Regions from separate parts of the Ruania zhangjianzhongii genome, predicted to be linked through region 2. Evidence: predicted binding sites of a transcription regulator. Region 2 holds the regulator's gene; the other holds the start of a gene.
The links. Region 2 encodes LexA, which represses DNA repair genes until DNA is damaged. Its sites were predicted from a motif close to TCGAACANNTGTTCGA; they were not measured.
Positions count from the first base shown of each region.

Region 1: a site for LexA is predicted at 2,375-2,390, ahead of uvrA (excinuclease ABC subunit UvrA). Genes of this name have one in related genera too.

Region 1 covers NZ_CP042828.1:2,943,654-2,948,462, forward strand. The annotation lists gene uvrA (excinuclease ABC subunit UvrA) at 1-2,354, opposite strand, end outside; gene FU260_RS13725 (VOC family protein) at 2,723-3,133, shown strand; gene FU260_RS13730 (MBL fold metallo-hydrolase) at 3,130-3,825, shown strand; gene FU260_RS13735 (YciI family protein) at 3,855-4,151, shown strand; gene FU260_RS13740 (TerC family protein) at 4,156-4,809, opposite strand, start outside.
Region 2 covers NZ_CP042828.1:1,700,326-1,705,134, reverse strand. The annotation lists gene mgrA (L-glyceraldehyde 3-phosphate reductase) at 1-775, shown strand, start outside; gene nrdR (transcriptional regulator NrdR) at 893-1,360, opposite strand; gene FU260_RS07910 (LysM peptidoglycan-binding domain-containing protein) at 1,523-1,948, opposite strand; gene lexA (transcriptional repressor LexA) at 2,153-2,845, shown strand; gene FU260_RS07900 (ATP-dependent DNA helicase) at 2,823-4,784, opposite strand.

The sequences.
Region 1 (4,809 bases), 1.2 Mb from region 2:
ACCTCGAGGGTCTCCCGGTTGTACCGGGCCCCGTGGCACACCTCGCACGGCACGTACACGTCCGGCAGGAAGTTCATCTCGATCTTCAGCGTGCCGTCACCGTTGCAGGACTCGCAGCGGCCACCCTTGACGTTGAAGGAGAACCGGCCGGGGGTATAGCCGCGTACCTTCGCCTCGGTGGTCTCGGCGAACAGCTTGCGCATGTGGTCCCATACCCCGGTGTAGGTGGCGGCATTGGACCGTGGGGTGCGCCCGATCGGGCTCTGGTCCACGTGCACCACCTTGTCCAGGTCGTCCAGACCGGTGACCCGCTTGTGCCGGCCGGGCACGTGCTTGGCGCCGTTCAGCTCGTTGGCGAGCACGTTGTACAGGATCGCGTTCACGACGGTGGACTTGCCCGAGCCGGACACTCCGGTCACCGCAGTGAAGGTGCCGAGGGGGAAGGCCACGTCGATACTGCGCAAGTTGTTCTCGTGCGCGCCCTGCACGGTGAGCCACCGCCCGGAGTCCGGCTCGCGCCGCTGCGCGGGAATCGGAATGCTGCTACGGCCGGCCAGATACGCACCGGTGATCGAACCAGGAGCTTCGAGCAGGCCCGGGTAGTCGCCGGAGTGCACGATGTGCCCACCCTGCTCCCCCGCGCCCGGGCCGATGTCCACGATCCAGTCCGCGGTGCGGATGGTGTCCTCGTCATGTTCGACGACGATCAGCGTGTTGCCCAGGTCCCGCAACCGGGTCAGGGTGTCGATCAGGCGACGGTTGTCCCGCTGGTGCAGTCCGATGCTCGGTTCGTCGAGCACGTACAGCACTCCCACCAGACCGGAGCCGATCTGGGTGGCGAGCCGGATCCGCTGGGCCTCGCCGCCGGAGAGCGTGGCGGCCGGCCGGGACATGCTCAGGTAGTCCAGGCCGACGTCGAGCAGGAAGCCGAGCCGGGCGTGGATCTCCTTGAGCACCTGGCCGGCGATCGCCGCTTCCCGCTGGCCCAGCTGCAGACCGTCGAGGAAGGACTTCGACTCCCGGATGGACAGGTCGCACACCTGGGCGATCGACTTCCCGCCGACGGTCACCGCGAGCACCTCGGGCTTGAGCCGGGCGCCCTGGCAAACCGGGCACGGCACCTCGCGCATGTACTCCTCGTACTTGTCCCGCGACCATTCCGACTCGGTCTCGGTGTGCCGGCGCTGGAGGAAGGCGATGGCACCCTCGAAGCCGGTGGAGTAGGACCGCTCCCGGCCCCACCGGTTCCGGTACCGCACGTGCACCTTGTGGTCCTTGCCGTAGAGCACCGCTTCCTTGGCGCGCTTGGGCAGCGCGCGCCACGGCACGTCCACGGAGAAGCCGAGATCGTCGCCGAGCGCGGTCAGGATCCGGTCGAAGTACTGCGAGCTGCCGCTCGCCCACGGCGCCACCGCGCCTTCGGCGAGGCTGAGCTCCTCGTCCGGCACCACCAGCCCCGGGTCTACCTCCAGGCGGGTGCCGATCCCGGTGCACTCCGGGCAGGCGCCGTAGGGGGCGTTGAAGGAGAAGGTGCGTGGTTCCATCTCCTCCAGGGTCAGCGGGTGGTCGTTCGGGCAGGCCCGGTTCTGCGAGAACCGCCGCTGCCGATCCGGGTCGTCGGCGTCGAGATCAACGAAGTCGGCGATCACCAGGCCCTCGGCCAGACCCAGCGCGGTCTCCACCGAGTCGGTCAGCCGTTGGCGGATGTTCTCCCGGACCACGAGCCGGTCGATCACCACATCGATGGTGTGCTTGAGCTTCTTCTCCAGTGTGGGCGGCTCGGCGAGCTGGATCAGCTCACCGTCCACCACGGCGCGGGCGAACCCACGGGACTGCAGGTCCCGGAATAGCTCGGAGTACTCCCCCTTGCGCCCGCGGACCACCGGGGCGAGCACCTGGAACCGGGTACCGTCGGGCATCTCGCGCAGCCGGTCGACGATCTGCTGCGGGCTCTGCGCGACGACGCGCTCGCCACATACCGGGCAGTGCTGAGTACCGGCCCGGGAGAACAGCAGCCGCAGATAGTCGTAGACCTCGGTGATGGTGCCCACGGTCGAGCGCGGGTTGCGGTTCGTCGACTTCTGGTCGATCGAGACCGCCGGGGACAGTCCCTCGATGAAGTCCACATCCGGCTTGTCCATCTGGCCGAGGAACTGCCGGGCATAGGCGGACAGGGACTCGACGTAGCGGCGCTGCCCCTCGGCGAAGATCGTGTCGAACGCCAGAGAGGACTTCCCGGATCCGGACAGACCGGTGAAGACGATCAGCCGGTCCCGGGGAAGCTCGAGATCGACGTTCTGGAGGTTGTGCTCGCGCGCGCCGCGAATCAGGAGGGAGTCACTCACGGATGCCATGGTAGGACGAGCCACCGACATCGTACAACCGTTCGAGATGCTGGGTTGGTCACAGTTGCTCATTTCCGGGTGGGGTCCTGGAGGGGGTGCCTGAGCGTGTGCGCAGGTCAGCGCCCGTCGTGGTGGTGCACTGCACCATCACGTGGGAGGACACCCACCCGGGGGTCGTGATGAAGCGAGTGCGGGCCGGATAAGTGCTCGTGCGGCGCTCCTTGCCTGTGGTGTGGGTGTGACGTACTGGGCACGTCAATCCAACACCGCAACGGCCCGTCCGGCAGGTACGGGCTCCGGCCACACCCCAGCCCTGACCGACACCCCCACCGTCGCTCGCCCCGGTCGTTGTCGGCGCGCCGTGGCAGGCTGCCGACATGGACCAACGCCTCAGCCTCATCACCCTCGTCGTCGACGACCTCAGCCGAACCCGCGCGTTCTATCTCGACGGGCTGGGCTGGACTGCCGACGTGGACGTGCCCGGGGAGGTGCTGATGATCCGGATCGGGCAGCGCCTGCTCCTGTCCCTGTGGCAACGCGATCATGCCGAGGCCGAGATCGGCCCGGTGACCCGCGACGGCACCCCACCGATCACACTCGCGCACAACCTCGCCACCCCGGACGAGGTGGATACCGTCCTGGTCGAAGCCCGCGCTGCCGGGGGTGCAGCGGAGGCCGCGACCCAGCGCGAATGGGGCGGCTACTCCGGATATTTCACCGACCCCGACGGCTTCCGGTGGGAGATCGCGGTGAACCCGACGCCGCTGGGTGAGAGCCTGCTGCCATGACCACCACCGAACTTTCCGGATCTAACCCGATCGTCCCGGGACACGTGCAGCGTGGCGGGCCCACCGCCGTCTGGCGTACCGCCAATGCCGAGGTGCACAAGGCGAGCGTGTCCGCGATGGACAACAACGCCTACCTGATCGTGGACCGGCGCACCGGCGACCACCTGCTGATCGACGCCGCCGACGATGCCACGCGGCTGCAGGAGCTGCTGGCAGCCGAGGCGGCCACCGGGTCGCTGGTCGGGATCCTCACCACGCACCGGCATCCCGATCATCACGGCGCTCTCGCCGAGCTCGTCGCCAGCACGGGCGCGCCGGTCCTGGCCGGAGGTCCCGATGCCGACCAGCTGCGAGCAACGGTCGATCACCGCCTGGGTCACGGCGACCAGGTCACCGTGGGCTCCCTCGGTCTGCACGTGGTCGCCCTTCGCGGACACACGCCCGGTTCCGTGGCGCTCGTTCTTGCCGACGACGGCGCCCCGCCCCTGGTCTTCACCGGTGACAGCTTGTTCCCGGGTGGGGTGGGCAAGACGGGGTCGGCTGCGGACTTCCAGCAGTTGATCGCCGATGTCACCGAGCGGGTCTTCGCTGTCCTGCCCGACGGGACGGTGGTGCTGCCCGGGCACGGGGACAACACCACCCTCGGCGCGCAGCGACCGGCCCTGCCCGAGTGGCGAGCACGGGGCTGGTGACCGGCCGACCACGGGTACAGTCGACGGCCATGAGCACCTTCGCCGTCGAGTACAGCTACGACCCGGACCGCGCCACTGACATGGAGCGGATCCGCCCCGGGCACCGTGCATTCCTGCGCAGCCTGTTGGAGGAGGGTCGGCTGCTCGCCTCCGGTCCCTGGGTCGGCGAAAGCCCGGGGGCCTTGCTGCTGATCATTGCCGAGGACGCCGCCGGCGTCGAGCAGATGCTCGACGCCGACCCGTTCCAGCAAGCCGGGCTGATCACCGAGCGCCGCGTGCGCGGCTGGAATCCGGTGATCGGCCCGTTCGCCGACGAGGCGAACTAGTGCTCTAGCCCCGCTCCTGCTCCTCGGCCTCAACCTCAGACTCAGACTCAGACTCAGCCGGCAGCTTCCGCCGACCGAAGGTGAGCGAGGCGATCGTCGTGATCGCCAGGATGCCGACGATCACGACCAGCGAGGTGATCGTGCCCGGTTCCGGGATCACCGTCCACGGCTCGCCACCGTTGATGAACGACACCTCGTTCTTGTGCAGGGCGTGGATCACCAGCTTGGCGCCGATGAACCCGAGGATGCCGGCCAGGCCGTAGTTCAGGTAGACGAGGCGGTCCAGCAGCCCGTCGATGAGGAAGTACAGCTGCAGCAGGCCGAGCAGGGAGAAGGCGTTCGCCGCGAACACCAGGAACGGTTCCTGGGTCAGGCCGAAGATCGCCGGGATGGAGTCCACTGCGAACAGCACGTCGGCGCTGCCGATGGCGATGATCACCACCAGCATGGGGGTGACGTGCCAGCGGCCGTCGTGCTTGTGCAGCAGCTTGTCGCCGACGTAGTCGCCCGTGGTCGGGAAGATCCGCCGCACCACCCGGACGGCGATGTTCTCCTTACCGTCGTCCTCGTCGTCGTTGCTCTTCAGCTGCGTGATCGCGGTGTAGATGAGGAAGGCGCCGAACAGGTAGAACACCGCCGCGAACTCGTTCACCGCTGC
Region 2 (4,809 bases):
GATCACCACCAAGGCCGGCTACCCGATGCACCCCGGGCCTTACGGCGACGGCAGCTCGCGCAAGTATCTGCTCTCCTCGCTGGATGCCTCCCTGCGCCGGATGGGCCTGGACTATGTGGACATCTTCTACAGCCACCGGTACAACCCGGACACCCCGCTGACCGAGACCCTCGGGGCGCTGAAGACGGCAGTGGACTCCGGCCGCGCCCTGTACGCGGGCATCTCCTCCTACAACGCCAAGCGCACCCGGGAGGCCCTGGCGGTGGCCGCGGACCTCGGGCTCGACCTGCTGGTACACCAGCCGTCCTACTCGATGCTGAACCGGTGGATCGAGGACCCCGACCAGGCCGGCACCGGCGAGTCGCTGCTGGACGTGCTCGGCGATGCCGGCATGGGTGCCGTGGTGTTCTCCCCGCTCGCGCAGGGGATGCTCACCGGCAAGTACCTGGATGGCGTTCCGGCCGACTCCCGCCGTGCGAAGGGTGGCCCGCTGCGGGAGGAGTACCTGAGCGAGGAGAACCTGGCCCGGGTACGGTCGCTGAACGAGATCGCCGCCGGTCGCGGCCAGACGCTGGCCCAGATGGCGGTGGCGTGGGTGCTGCGCGATCCCCGGGTCACCACCGCGCTGGTGGGTGCCTCGAGCGTGCGTCAGCTGGATGACACCCTCGGTGCGCTGGACAACCTGGAGTTCACCGAGGCTGAGCTGACCGAGATCGACCGCTACGCCCGGGACGGTGGAGTGAACCTCTGGGCGCCGCGCTCCAGCGACCGCTGAGCACTCTCCGACCCCGCTGAAAGTGGGCCGATCCCACTGATAGCGGGCCGATCCCACGAACAGTGGTTCGCCGCCGGTGGTCCGGGCTTCCCCTCCCGGGCCACCGGCGGCCGTCTATTACTCGAGCGGCTCGGCTGCGCTGCGCTCGTCGCGCAGAGCCGTGATCGCCGCTTCGAAATCCTCCAGGGACGAGAAGCCCTGGTACACGCTCGCGAACCGCAGATACGCGATCTCGTCCAACTCGCGCAGCGGGCCCAGGATGGTCAGCCCCACCTCGTGCGCGTCCATCTCGGCCACACCGGTGGCACGGACCACTTCTTCGACCTGCTGGGCGAGCAGCGCCAGATCGTCCTCGGAGACCGGGCGGCCCTGGCATGCCTTGCGCACGCCGGCAATCACCTTGTCCCGGCTGAACGGCTCGACGGCACCCGATCGCTTCATCACCGTCAGGCTGGTGGTCTCCACTGTGGTGAAGCGGCGGCCGCACTCCGGACACTGTCGGCGACGACGGATGGACGCGCCATCCTCAGCCGTGCGAGAATCCACGACCCGGGAGTCGCCATGCCGGCAGAACGGGCAGTGCACCTAGCGGTTCCCTTCCCTCCGGCGTCGTGCGAAAGCACCACATGTTGGTCAATCACATCCATGTAACTACTAGATGTACCCAACTTAGACATCCGAGGGCCACTCGCGCAAGTGCCATCGACCGGCCTGGACCGGCCGCGGCAGCCGGGCGGGTCGATCAGGTCACTCCCCCGAAGGAACGGTCAGCTCTGCGCCGGCGTGCACTGTCGAGGCGGACAGGTTATTCAGCGCCATGATCTGGTCGATCACCACGCGCACGTCCTGCCCATCGGCCGCGACGTCCGCAGCGATGGTCCAGAGACTCTCGCCGGGGCCGACGGTCACGCTCTGCACCTGCTCGGGCATCGGCTCCGCCTCCGGGAACGCCAGGCCGGCACCCACCCCGACAGCGGCGGCAACTGCGAACGCCAGGGCCACCAGCACGACACGGCCACGGACGGTCAGTCGCAGGGCGGCACTCGTGTCGGCCGGGCGAGACTCCGTCTCCGCCACAGGCAGAGGTGCGGCCGGCAGATCAGGGACGGCCCTCAGGTGCCGCCTGCGGGAGGGCACGGTCAGGGGCGCTGTGGGGAAGGCCAGTGCGCTCATCGTTCTCGTCTCCTCAAACTCGTCGAACACCCGTCCGTCGAACGTCTGTACTGACAGTAGCACATCTGTTCGTTCGACACGCCAGTCGAACACATGTTTGGTCTTTCGGGTGGTGGCGCCTATCGTGGAGAACGCCACAGACCGAGCAGATCATCGACCACCGACATCGGCGGATTTCCAGGCGATGCGGAACAGGAGGACACCATGGCCCGCGCACAACAGGACCCGAGCGACCGCCCGGACCCAGCCAGCCTGAGCCCCCGGCAGCGACGGATCATGGACTCGATCCGCGCCAGCCTGGAGGCCAAGGGGTACCCACCGACGATGCGGGAGATCGCCACCGCCGTCGGCCTGGCCAGCCCGTCCTCGGTGAAGTACCAGCTGGAGCTGCTGGAGCAGAAGGGATTCCTTCGCCGCGATGCACTCTCCACCCGGGCCATCGAGATCGTTTCCGACGACTCCCGCAAGGTACGCGGTGACGCCGCCACGTTCACCACCCATGACGGCGAGCAGGACACCAGCCACGCCGCCTATGTGCCGGTGGTCGGGCGAATCGCCGCCGGTGGCCCGATCCTGGCCGATCAGGCGGTCGAGGATGTCTTCCCGCTCCCCCGCCAGCTGGTGGGCGAGGGTGAGCTGTTCCTGCTCAAGGTGGTCGGTGACTCGATGATCGACGCCGCGATCTGCGACGGCGACTGGGTCGTGGTGCGCAGCCAGGCCGTCGCGGAGAACGGCGAGATCGTGGCGGCGATGATCGACGGTGAGGCCACGGTCAAGTCGCTGAAGAAGACCGACAGCGCACTGTGGCTGTTGCCGGCGAACGAGAACTACGCCCCGATCGACGGCAGCGACGCACAGATCCTCGGACGCGTGGTCAGCGTGCTCCGCTCACTCTAGGCTCGCTCTCGGCCACCGCCTCCGCGGCCAGCCGGCGCAGGGCACCACGGACTACCTCAGCATTGGTGGTCGGCCACAGCGGAGGCAAGCTGGCCGCCAGGTAGGAACCGTACCGAGCGGTGCGCAGCCGCGGGTCGAGCACTGCGACCACCCCCCGGTCGGTCACCGACCGAATCAGCCGACCGGCACCCTGGGCGAGCAGCAGGGCCGCATGAGTGGCAGAGACGGCCATGAACCCGTTGCCACCAGCCCGCCCGATCGCCTCCGTGCGGGCCGCCTTCACCGGGTCGTCCGGGCGCGGGAACGGGATCCGGTCGATGAACACCAGACGGCAGCTCAGCCCGGGCACGTCCACGCCCTGCCAGAGCGAGAGGGTGCCGAACAGGCTGGCGCGCGGGTCGGCGGCGAACTCGCGGACCAGCGTGGGCAACACGTCCTCGCCCTGCAGCAGGATCGGGGTGTCCACCTGCTCGCGAAGCGCTTCGGCGGCCGCCTCGGCACCCCGGCGAGACGAGAACAGCCCGAGCGCCCCGCCGTCGGAGGCAGTGATCAGCTCGGCGATCTCGGCGAGCATCTTCTCGTCGGTCCCGTCCCGTCCCGGCGCGGCGAGCGAGGAGGCCACGTACAGGATGCCCTGCCGGCCATAGTCGAACGGTGAGGTGACCAGTTCGCTGCGGTAGCCGCCGTCGGCCAGTCCCAAGGAGCGCGCGGTGGCCTCGAACGTGCCACCGAGGGCAAGCGTAGCCGAGGTGAGCACGGCCGAGCGTCCGCTGAGCAGCTCGCCCGCGATCGGGCCGGCCACGTTCAGCGGGGCGAGCATCAGCCGCGAGGCCTCCCCCGGCCGCCGGCCGCGTTCGCACCAGAGCACGTCCACATGGTCGGCGATCCGGTCCGAGAGCAGCCGATCGGCCACCTCGAACAGGGCGAGCAGTGCGCTGTGCGCCATCGACTTCGCCCCGGCCTCACCGGCTGCAGAGGACTGCTGGCGCATCGCGGTCATCCCTTCCCGGGTGCCTTCGGCGATGCTGCGCACGATCGGAGCAAGCTCGGCCGGTAGCCCGGACCGGAGCCTGCCCTCCGGAACCGCCATCAGCAGCGGCCGGAGCGCGTCAGCGGCCTCCTCGAGGGTGCTCAGCGGGAGTCCGGCATGCCGGCGCGCAGTGCGGGCGGTGCGTTCGACCACGGCCGCGGACAGCTCCACAGTGGCCTGCGCGGTGACCCGATCGGGTAGTTCGTGCGCCTCGTCCACCACGAGGATCTCGTGCTCGGGCAGCACTTTGGGGTTTCCGGCGGCGGCGATGCCAAGCATCGCGTGGTTGGTGACCACCACGTCGGCCTCGCGGGCGTGGGCGCGGGCGCGCTCGGGGAAGCACTCCGCCAGCAGCGGGCACTTCTGGCCGAGGCACTCCAACGAGCTGATGGACACCTGCCGCCAGGCGCGTTCACTGACCCCAGGCACCAGATCGTCCCGGTCGCCGGTGTCGGTCTCGCCGGCCCACTCCCGCAACCGCACTACCTGGCCACCCAGGCCTTCGTCGGCTTCTCTGGGGTGCTCCTCCGCCGATGACGGCGCAGCTTCCGTGGCGGCGAACAGGGCACCTTCGTCGTCGGGATAGCCGCCGGCAACCTTGTGCTTGCAGACGTAGTTGTGCCAGCCCTTGAGGAGGGCCACGTCGGGCTCCCGCTGCAGATGGCCGGTGAGGTTCTCCCGCACCACGGGCAGGTCGTGGCCGAGGATCTGCCGCTGCAGGGCGAGGGTGGCGGTGGAGACGATCGCGCGCTGACCGGACTCGACCGCCTTGATCAGCGTGGGCACCAGGTAGGCGAGCGATTTCCCGGTGCCGGTGCCGGCCTGCACGAGCAGATGCCCTCCGTCGTCCAGCGCGTCCGCCACCGCTCGGGCCATCTCGTGCTGCCCCTCTCGACGGGCGCCGCCCATCGCGCCGACCACCTGGTCCAGGGCA